Regions from separate parts of the Serratia proteamaculans genome, predicted to be linked through region 1. Evidence: riboswitches for the same ligand, from Rfam matches in the RefSeq annotation. Region 1 holds a riboswitch; each other region holds the start of a gene.

The links. A riboswitch is a leader RNA that binds a small molecule or an ion and turns the genes downstream of it on or off. The one in region 1 is predicted to bind thiamine pyrophosphate.
Region 2: another riboswitch for thiamine pyrophosphate. It lies ahead of thiM (hydroxyethylthiazole kinase); the one in region 1 lies ahead of QOT07_RS16270 (TenA family protein).
Region 3: another riboswitch for thiamine pyrophosphate. It lies ahead of thiC (phosphomethylpyrimidine synthase ThiC); the one in region 1 lies ahead of QOT07_RS16270 (TenA family protein).
Region 4: another riboswitch for thiamine pyrophosphate. It lies ahead of thiB (thiamine ABC transporter substrate binding subunit); the one in region 1 lies ahead of QOT07_RS16270 (TenA family protein).

What each region holds. Positions count from the first base shown of each region.
Region 1 covers NZ_OX461105.1:3,480,552-3,482,747, reverse strand. Annotated here, with positions in the region: gene QOT07_RS16275 (ABC transporter ATP-binding protein) at 1-490, opposite strand, end outside; gene QOT07_RS16270 (TenA family protein) at 487-1,167, opposite strand; TPP riboswitch at 1,231-1,333, opposite strand; gene QOT07_RS16265 (LLM class flavin-dependent oxidoreductase) at 1,514-2,196, shown strand, end outside.
Region 2 covers NZ_OX461105.1:4,041,861-4,044,056, reverse strand. Annotated here, with positions in the region: gene QOT07_RS18835 (MFS transporter) at 1-116, shown strand, start outside; gene QOT07_RS18830 (GNAT family N-acetyltransferase) at 158-583, opposite strand; TPP riboswitch at 652-743, shown strand; gene thiM (hydroxyethylthiazole kinase) at 780-1,574, shown strand; gene thiD (bifunctional hydroxymethylpyrimidine kinase/phosphomethylpyrimidine kinase) at 1,571-2,196, shown strand, end outside.
Region 3 covers NZ_OX461105.1:301,734-303,929, forward strand. Annotated here, with positions in the region: gene thiC (phosphomethylpyrimidine synthase ThiC) at 1-1,100, opposite strand, end outside; TPP riboswitch at 1,215-1,339, opposite strand; gene rsd (sigma D regulator) at 1,379-1,882, opposite strand; gene nudC (NAD(+) diphosphatase) at 1,982-2,196, shown strand, end outside.
Region 4 covers NZ_OX461105.1:738,103-740,298, forward strand. Annotated here, with positions in the region: gene thiB (thiamine ABC transporter substrate binding subunit) at 1-942, opposite strand, end outside; TPP riboswitch at 1,001-1,107, opposite strand; gene sgrR (HTH-type transcriptional regulator SgrR) at 1,145-2,196, opposite strand, start outside.

The DNA of each region.
Region 1 (2,196 bases):
GTTCATCCATCAGCACAATCGGCTGGCGTTCATACAGGGTACGGGCGATGGCGGCGCGCTGGCGCATGCCACCGGACAGCGCGGCAGGCAGAGTGTTGCCATAACCACTCAGCCCCACGCGTTCCAGCAGGTGCTCCGCCCAGGGGCGATCGGCCTTTTCACCGCGTAGCCGCGCGCCGAGGCTAATGTTCTGGTCAATGGTCAGCCACGGATAGAGCAAATCTTTTTGCCCCATATAGGCGATGCGCCCGGCAATCGGCTGGCCATCGCTGCCGATGACCGTACCGGAAGTGGGTTTCGCCAGCCCGGCAATAATCTTTAACAGGCTGGTTTTCCCCGCCCCGCTGGCACCGAGCAGGGCGACAAAGCTGCCGCCTGCGATATCAAAACTAAGCCGGTCGAAAATCACCTGCTGACCAAAGCGCAGGGTTAAATCCCGCACCTGAATACCCGGCCGGACGCCATCGTGCTGCGCATTGCCTATACTCATTGGGCATTCAGCCCCATTTGCCAGAAGGCGGATTCCAGCCGGGTGGCGGTGGTGAAAATCACCGACAGCTCGGCCAGGCGGCTCTCAGCCCCACGCTGGCGGCCAACGTTTTCCAGCAGGTCGAGCGCGGCCTGCACCCCGGCCAGATAGGCCGGATCGCCATAGTTGCGGATCCACGAGGCATAAGGATTAGCTTCCATCACCGTGGCGGGGTCGTTGAGCAGGCGCAGGCCAATCTCGGCATAGCCGGCGACACAGGGCAGCAGGGCCGCCAGCAGATCCAGAGCATCACCGGCGTGGCCGATATCGAGCACATAGCGGGTGTAGTTGAGGGTTTCCGCTGCCTCGGGTTCGGCGGCAATCTGCGGCTCGCTCAGCCCCCAGTCGGCGCAGTAGGCCAGATGCAAAGGCAGTTCGGCGACAATCGCATTGAGCGAGGCGGTGGCTGCGCGCATCTCCGGCAGGGTGCGCAGCTTGCTGACCAGCAGCGCGTAGGCGCGGGCAAAGTGGATCAGAAACAGATAATCCTGGGTCAGGTAGCGACGGAAAGCGGGTTCCGGCAAGGTACCGGCGGCCAGTTGCTGAATAAAGGGATGAGCGACATAGTCCTGCCAGTGGCTACCGGCCTGTTGGCGTAGCCGTCCGTAAAGACCGTCGTCGAATTGGGGGGTAAACATGGGACCTCCAAAAATTAAGTGGAGATCCGGGCGTGCTGAGGTAAGAACGGGCAATAACTGATGGTGTTATTGCCGACCCGTCCCTTCGCTGGCATGACCCAGATCAGGTTCAAAGGGTTCGGCTTACGCCATCTCAGCCCTTGACAGGACACCCCTCGGAGGAGCCTGTTATACGATATTTACTTTTTGATTACAATGCCCGTGCGGCGGCCACGGGCACCCGGCGTTAAGGTTTTTCCTAGCCGAAAACGGTTCGTTTAGTGCGGTCCAATACAATTTTTCTGGCTTGCAGGGGGGCATGTTTGTCACTGTATTCCGGTCATAATTCACTCTAAGGACACTACCCATGAAGAAAATTGGATTTCTCTCTTTTGGTCACTGGACGCCTTCGTCGCAGTCGGGCACCCGCTCGGTTGGCGATGCACTGTTGCAATCCATCGATCTTGCCGTCGCGGCAGAAGAGCTGGGGGCGGACGGGGCCTATTTCCGCGTACACCACTTCGCGCGCCAACTTGGTTCGCCATTTCCGCTGTTGGCCGCCATCGGTGCCAAAACCCAGCGCATTGAGATCGGCACCGGCGTGATCGACATGCGTTATGAAAACCCGCTGTATATGGTGGAAGACGCCGGCGCCGCCGACCTGATTTCAGGCGGGCGCTTGCAGCTTGGCATCAGTCGCGGCTCTCCCGAGCAGGTGATTGATGGCTGGCGTTACTTTGGCTATACCCCGGCCGAAGGCGAGACCGAAGCCGATATGGCGCGCCGCCACACCGAAGTGCTGCTTGATGCGTTGCGTGGCGAAGGGTTCGCCGAACCTAGCCCGCAGCCGATGTTCCCGAATCCACCGGGCTTGCTGCGGGTGGAGCCTTTCTCCGCCGGACTGCGGGATCGCATCTGGTGGGGCGCCAGCTCAGACGCTACGGCCGTTTGGGCGGCGAAGTTGGGGATGAACCTGCAAAGCTCAACGCTGAAAAACGACGAAACCGGCGAACCGTTCCACGTGCAGCAAGCGAAGCAGATCCGCGCGTA
Region 2 (2,196 bases), 560 kb from region 1:
AGATTGTCTTCGGCCTGATGGGCATGTTTGCCTGCGCCGGGATCATCGTGTCGGGGCTGTTGGTCAGAAATATCCGCGCACGCGGCAAATTGACCCCGGCGGTTTCTGCCGCCTGAGTTGGGGACTATGGATGGGCACGGTACAACACGCCGTGCCCTTACTTGGTCGGCGAGTGCATCAGGTAATAGTCTTCCGCGCCGTCATTGCCGGTGGTGATCGTCCGCCAGCCGTGTTTATGGTAAAACGCCAGCGCCTTCTCATTCTTGACCAGACATTTCAGCGAGCCGGTGGCGGTAAACGTCTGCTCCGCTGCCTGCAACAGCGCGCTGCCGACGCCCAGGGGCGGCAGGTGAGGGTCGACATACAGATTGTGAATAAAGTTATCCTGACGATAAATCGAGACAAACCCCAGTCGCTTCCCTTTTTCTTCCGCCACCCAAATATCCTCGCCCAGTGTCGAACGATCGAAATCTTCCAGTCGGTAATCTTCGGTATCACGCCAGGGGAACGCCGCTTTGCGCGATGCCAGATACAGGGTGCGCAGGAACGGACGGTCGGCCTCCTGGTATTTTCTTATTTGCATGGCGTCTCCTTTTTATTTTTTGACACTATAGCGCGATTGACCTCACCGGCGGCAACCCCAATAATGGCCGTCTTGACTCGGGGTGCCTCTAGGGGCTGAGATTTTACCCGTATTACCTGATCTGGATTATGCCAGCGTAGGGAAGTCTCGGTGCCCCCACCGGTACCCGCCTTCTTGAACGCCGGTTGGGAGGAATATGTTCGCTCGACCTGATGCTTTACCCGGCGCTCACGCCGCGGCTTGTTTGACCCAATTTAAACGCCAACCCCCCTTGATTCATTGCCTGACCAACGAAGTGGTGCAGGAACTGACGGCTAACGTGTTGCTGGCGCTCGGCGCTTCCCCGGCGATGGTGGTGGAACCGACCGAAGCGGCGCAGTTCAGCCGGCTGGCGGATGCTTTGCTGGTTAATATCGGCACCCTCAATGCCTCGCGGGCCGAATCCATGCTGGCCGCGGTAGAGGCTGCCAATGCGGCGGGCACCCCCTGGACGCTGGATCCGGTCGCCGTTGGCGGGCTGGTGTACCGCACTGCATTTGCCCAGCGTTTGCTGGGGGAAAAGCCGGCGGCAATTCGCGGCAATGCCTCTGAGATCATGGCGCTGAGTGGCATGCAGGCGAACGGTCGCGGCGTCGACAGCGCTGACGATTCACTGGCGGCGTTACCGGCGGCGCGTGAACTGGCGCGGCTCAGCGGGGCGATAGTAGCAGTGACCGGCGTGGTGGATTATATCACCGACGGCCAGCGTGACTGGGCGGTCGCCGGAGGGGACGTGCTGATGACGCGAGTGGTGGGCACCGGTTGTGCGCTTTCGGCGGTGGTGGCGGCATTTTGCAGCCTGCCGGGCGATCGACTGGACAACGTTGCCACCGCCTGCCGGGTGATGTCGCTTTGCGGTGAGCGGGCCACGCGCCGTGCCGCCGGGCCGGGCAGTTTTACCCCGGCATTTCTCGATGCCCTATATCAACTGCGCCCGGAGGACCTGCAATGAAACGGATTAACGCGTTGACCATCGCCGGGACCGATCCGAGCGGCGGGGCCGGTATCCAGGCCGACCTGAAAGCTTTCTCTGCGCTGGGGGCCTATGGCGCCTCCGTGATCACCGCGCTGGTGGCACAAAACACCCGCGGCGTGCAGTCGGTGTATAACATCGAACCGGCCTTTGTCGCCGCTCAACTTGATTCCGTGTTCAGCGATCTGCGTATCGACAGCACCAAGATTGGTATGCTGGCCAACGCCGACATTGTGCAGGCGGTGGCGGAGCGTTTACGTCACTATCAGCCGTCGTTTGTGGTGCTGGATACGGTGATGCTGGCGAAAAGCGGTGATCCTTTGCTGGCACCGGAGGCGGTGGAGTCGATTCGCCGCGAGCTGTTGCCGCTGGTGTCGATCATCACGCCGAACCTGCCGGAAGCGGCGGCCCTGCTGGAATGTGCCCCGGCGGAAAACGAAAGCCAGATGCGTGAACAGGGACGGGCACTGTTGGCGATGGGCTGCCAGGCGGTACTGATGAAGGGCGGCCATCTGAGTGAAAGTGAAAGCCCGGACTGGCTGTTCAGTGTGGGGCAGGAGCAACGCTTTACTGCACCGCGCGTAGCGACCCGCCATACGCA
Region 3 (2,196 bases), 3.2 Mb from region 1:
GACAGGCACCACTTGGCCATGATCGAACCGCCGCGGGAGACGATGCCGGTCAGGCGTTTGGCGGTCATCGGCACGTAACGCAGCAGTACACCGGCGTGAATGGTGAAGTAGTCAACACCTTGTTCTGCTTGCTCCAGCAGCGTATCGCGGAACATTTCCCAGGTGAGGTTTTCTGCTACGCCGTTCACCTTTTCCAGAGCCTGATAGATCGGTACCGTACCAATCGGTACCGGACTGTTACGCAGGATCCATTCGCGGGTTTCGTGAATATAGCGGCCGGTAGAAAGATCCATCACCGTATCCGCGCCCCAGCGGGTGGACCACACCAGTTTCTCGACTTCTTCCTCGATCGAAGAGGTCACCGCCGAGTTGCCGATGTTGGCGTTAACCTTCACCAGGAAGTTGCGGCCGATGATCATCGGCTCCGATTCCGGGTGGTTGATATTGGCAGGGATGATGGCGCGGCCGGCGGCCACTTCCTGGCGGACAAATTCCGGCGTGATGTTCTCCGGCAGGTTGGCGCCCCAACTTTGTCCCGGATGCTGGTGGCGTAACACCTCACCGCGGATGCGTTCGCGACCCATGTTTTCGCGGATGGCGATAAACTCCATCTCCGGGGTAATGATACCGACGCGGGCGTAGTGCAACTGGGTGACGCATTTGCCCGGTTGCGCCTTGCGCGGCAACGGCAGATGTTCAAAGCGCAGGTGATCCAGGCCTTCATCGGCCAGGCGCTGCTGGGTAAAACCAGAACTGACGCCCTTGAGGGCTTCGGTGTCACCGCGTTCGGTGATCCAACACGCGCGTAACTTCGCCAAACCGGTGTGCACGTTGAGTTCGGATTGAGGATCGCCGTAAGGACCGGCAGTGTCATACACCGGGATGGCTTCGTTCTGCTCGTACTGCGGGTTGTCCTTCTCACCGCCGATCAGCGTCGGGCTGAGCTGAATTTCACGCATGGGCACCTGCAGATCGCTACGTGAGCCTTGCAGATAGATACGGCGTGAATTGGGGAAGGAGACCCCTTGCAGGGTGTCGATAAACTGCTGGGCTTCTTCGCGTTGCTCTTTACGGGCACGGGGTTTTTTAACGTTAGACATAGCAAGTTCCTACCAGTGTGTTGGGTTGGGAAAGTTGCTTGTCTGGAGCTCGGAGGGAGTAATAATGCTGGCCGGGAAGGCGGGATTATCCCAAATCGGGTCACCTGCCTATGGCGATAGATTACTCTTGTTCCCTTCGCGGGTATTAACCCGATCAGGTTCCGCGGATCCCGAATTAACGGTCTCAGCCTGGCCAATTTGATGAACAAATCAGGCGCTAGGCACTCCGACAAGATGCCCTCCAGTATAGGAGGGATAATAAAATAGACTACAACATTTTAGCGGGCTGGATCCAGTGTCTTGTCCGGCTCCGCCTGTTGCCAAGTTTCAGCCGCCAGTTGGATCAACCTGTCTTCGAGGGTAAAACGTGCTGCCAGCGTTTCACCGATGTCGGACAAAGACTGATGCAATTCCAGACACAGGTCCTGATCGATATCCACTTCGGTATAGCGATCGTGGAAAGCCATGATCTGCTCGGTATTGGCCCACAGCTTGGGATAGATGTTGACCGCCAGAGACATTTTCGGACTGGATGCGCCTTCCACTTGTTTGATAATTCTGTCATAGATATGAAAATGGCCGGCGGAGAGATAATCCACCAGATTATGGCAAAAGTTCTCCAGCGCTTTTTCATTCAGCGGCGTATGCTTTTCTTTGTTCGGTTTGATGCCCACCAGGGCGCAATAGGCGACCAGCAATTGCTTGCGCGCCTGAAGCCATTGATCTACTAATTCATTACTACCACCAACGCGCTGAGTCAGGCTTTCCAAACGGTTGAGCATGTTTGACTCCGTAAGTAATAAAACGTAACAGTAAGTTATTAAAATGTAACAAGGCCGATTTGTAGAGTGCCAGTGAAGCTGAGGTTGTGCAACAACGATATGGAACTTGCATTAACGGGTAATGAAAATGGCTGGTGGATCGTCAGCCATGAAAGCAAACTTTGGTTACCGAACGGTGAATTACCGTGCGGTTCAGCGGCGTCATTCTCCCTGCAGGGGCGGATGGCTCGCGCTATTGGCGAATGGGAAGGGCTGCCGGTCTGGCTGGTGCGCCACGCGATGCCGCAGGAAATGGGCTCGGTGCGCCAACTGCT
Region 4 (2,196 bases), 2.7 Mb from region 1:
TTGTTTGGCCACTTCTTCAGCGCTGTATTGCAGCGCGGTCTGCGGGACGGTCATTTGCTCAAACCCGGTCGGCAGCTGGGTTTTGATCACCGGGTACATCCAGTTGCCGGTGGGAATACTGTTCTGGAACGCCGGGGTCACCATAAATTGCATAAAGCGTTCTGCCAGCTCGGGTTGTTTGCTGGCCTTGAGTTTGCCCGCCACTTCGACCTGCAGATAATGGCCTTCGCTAAAGTTAGCGGCGGCGTAGCTGTCTTTTTTCTCTTCGATCAGATGGTAGGCCGGGGAGGTGGTGTAGCTGAGCACCAGGTCACCTTCGCCTTTCAGGAACAGGCCGTAGGCTTCACTCCAGCCCTTGGTCACGGTGACGGTTTTCTTCGCCAGCTTTTGCCAGGCTTCGGGGGCCTTGTCGCCATAAACTTTCTGCATCCACAGCAGCAGGCCGAGGCCGGGGGTGCTGGTGCGCGGATCTTCGTAAATCACCTTCCAGTTCTGGTCACTGTCGACCAGCTCCTGCAGGCTTTTTGGCGGGTTCTTCAGCTTTTCTTTGTTGTAAACGAAGGCAAAGTAGCCGTAGTCATAAGGCACAAAGGTTTTATCCTGCCAGCCGCCGGGGACGCTCAACTTCGCGCTGTCGACGTCGCTTGGCGCGAATAAACCGGTTTGTTGCGCAGCCTGCAGCAGGTTGTTGTCCAGCCCCAGCACGACGTCGGCGGCGCTGTTTTTCCCTTCCATGCGCAGGCGGTTAAGCAGCGAAACGCCGTCTTCCAGCGCGACGAACTTCAGCTCACAGTCACACTGGGCCTCAAAGGCTTTTTTGACCGCCGGACCCGGGCCCCAGTCGGCAGCGAACGAATCATAGGTGTAGACCGTCAGCGTGGGTTTGGCGAACACCGGTGCGGCGCACAACAACAGTAATAAGGGCAGGCTTTTCTTGACCACTTTGCACTCCTGAAAATTTAGGGGGGCAAGGGTATCTGAGGGGGCGATCGGCTGCTGCCTGTTCGCTGGGCTCAAATCCCTCCGCCGGTATTGACCGGATCAGGTTCGACGGGTTTGTTCTCAGCAAATTCGGCACGCCGCCGTTTTGCACCCCGTTGAGACGGCGCCATTGTAAAGACTAACGGGCGCCGGTGAAAGGCGCTTATGCTTCCGGCGGCGCAAACCAGGCGGATTTAAAATCAAACCAGCCGAGGGTGTTCATCCGCACGCCGCGCATGCTGCGTTGGCCGTGCAGTTGCAACCAGTGGTGGAACAACGGGTGTAACTGATGATTGCTGACCAGGCGTTGGCAAAAATCGGCCAGCGGCAAGGCATTGGCACGCCACAGTGCGGCATCCGTAGCGAGGTCTTCATTCATGCAGTGCTGCATCAGCGGCAGTTCATACAGGGTAGCGAACAGCGAGAACTCCAGCGGCAGATAGAAGTTGGCGCTACCGAGCCATAAATCGCTACTGGCTTCGCCTTTATGCCAGGTGTCGTAATCCACAACCTGGATCTTCAGCTTGATGCCCTGCTGCGCCAACAGGGGTTCGATCGCCTGTTGAATGGCGTGGAATTCCGAATGCTCGCTGTAGTAGGTCAGCGTCAGTTCGGTCAGCCCGGCCGGTTTGGGCTGCTGCGCCAGCGTGCGGTTGTGGTGCCAGCGCGGCAGAAGACCGTAGGCCGGTGACCAATAGCGCTGATAGACCGGGCCGGCATTGCTCAGCAGCGAAATGGGGTTGATCAACTCGCATAGCCAGCTGCGAATAGCCGGATCGGCCGCCAGCGGCGAACGCTGGTCGAACAGCAGGAAATAGCAGCCTTCTTCCAACCGGCTTTCCAGCTCATTTTTGCCGGTATCGTCCGCCTGCAGTTGGACGCCGGAATGCACCAGTTCCTCAGTCACTTCCGGCAACACCCAGATATTCACTTCATCGATCAGCGCGCGGTAACCAAAGTAATCGTCAAAAGCGTGAATTTTCATCTGGCTGCGGTGGTTGCGCACTACGCTATACGGCCCGGTGCCCACCGGGTGGCGTGAGAATTCCGGCAGGCTCTGCCATTCGCGCGGCAGGATCATCGCGGGCACGCTGCCCAGCAGCCACGGCAGCCAGTAATCGGGACTGTGCAGATGGACGTCGATCACATAAGGCGTCGGTGAAGTCACTCGTTCAATATGGGAAAACAACGGCTGTGGGATCAAGCGGGTAAGCG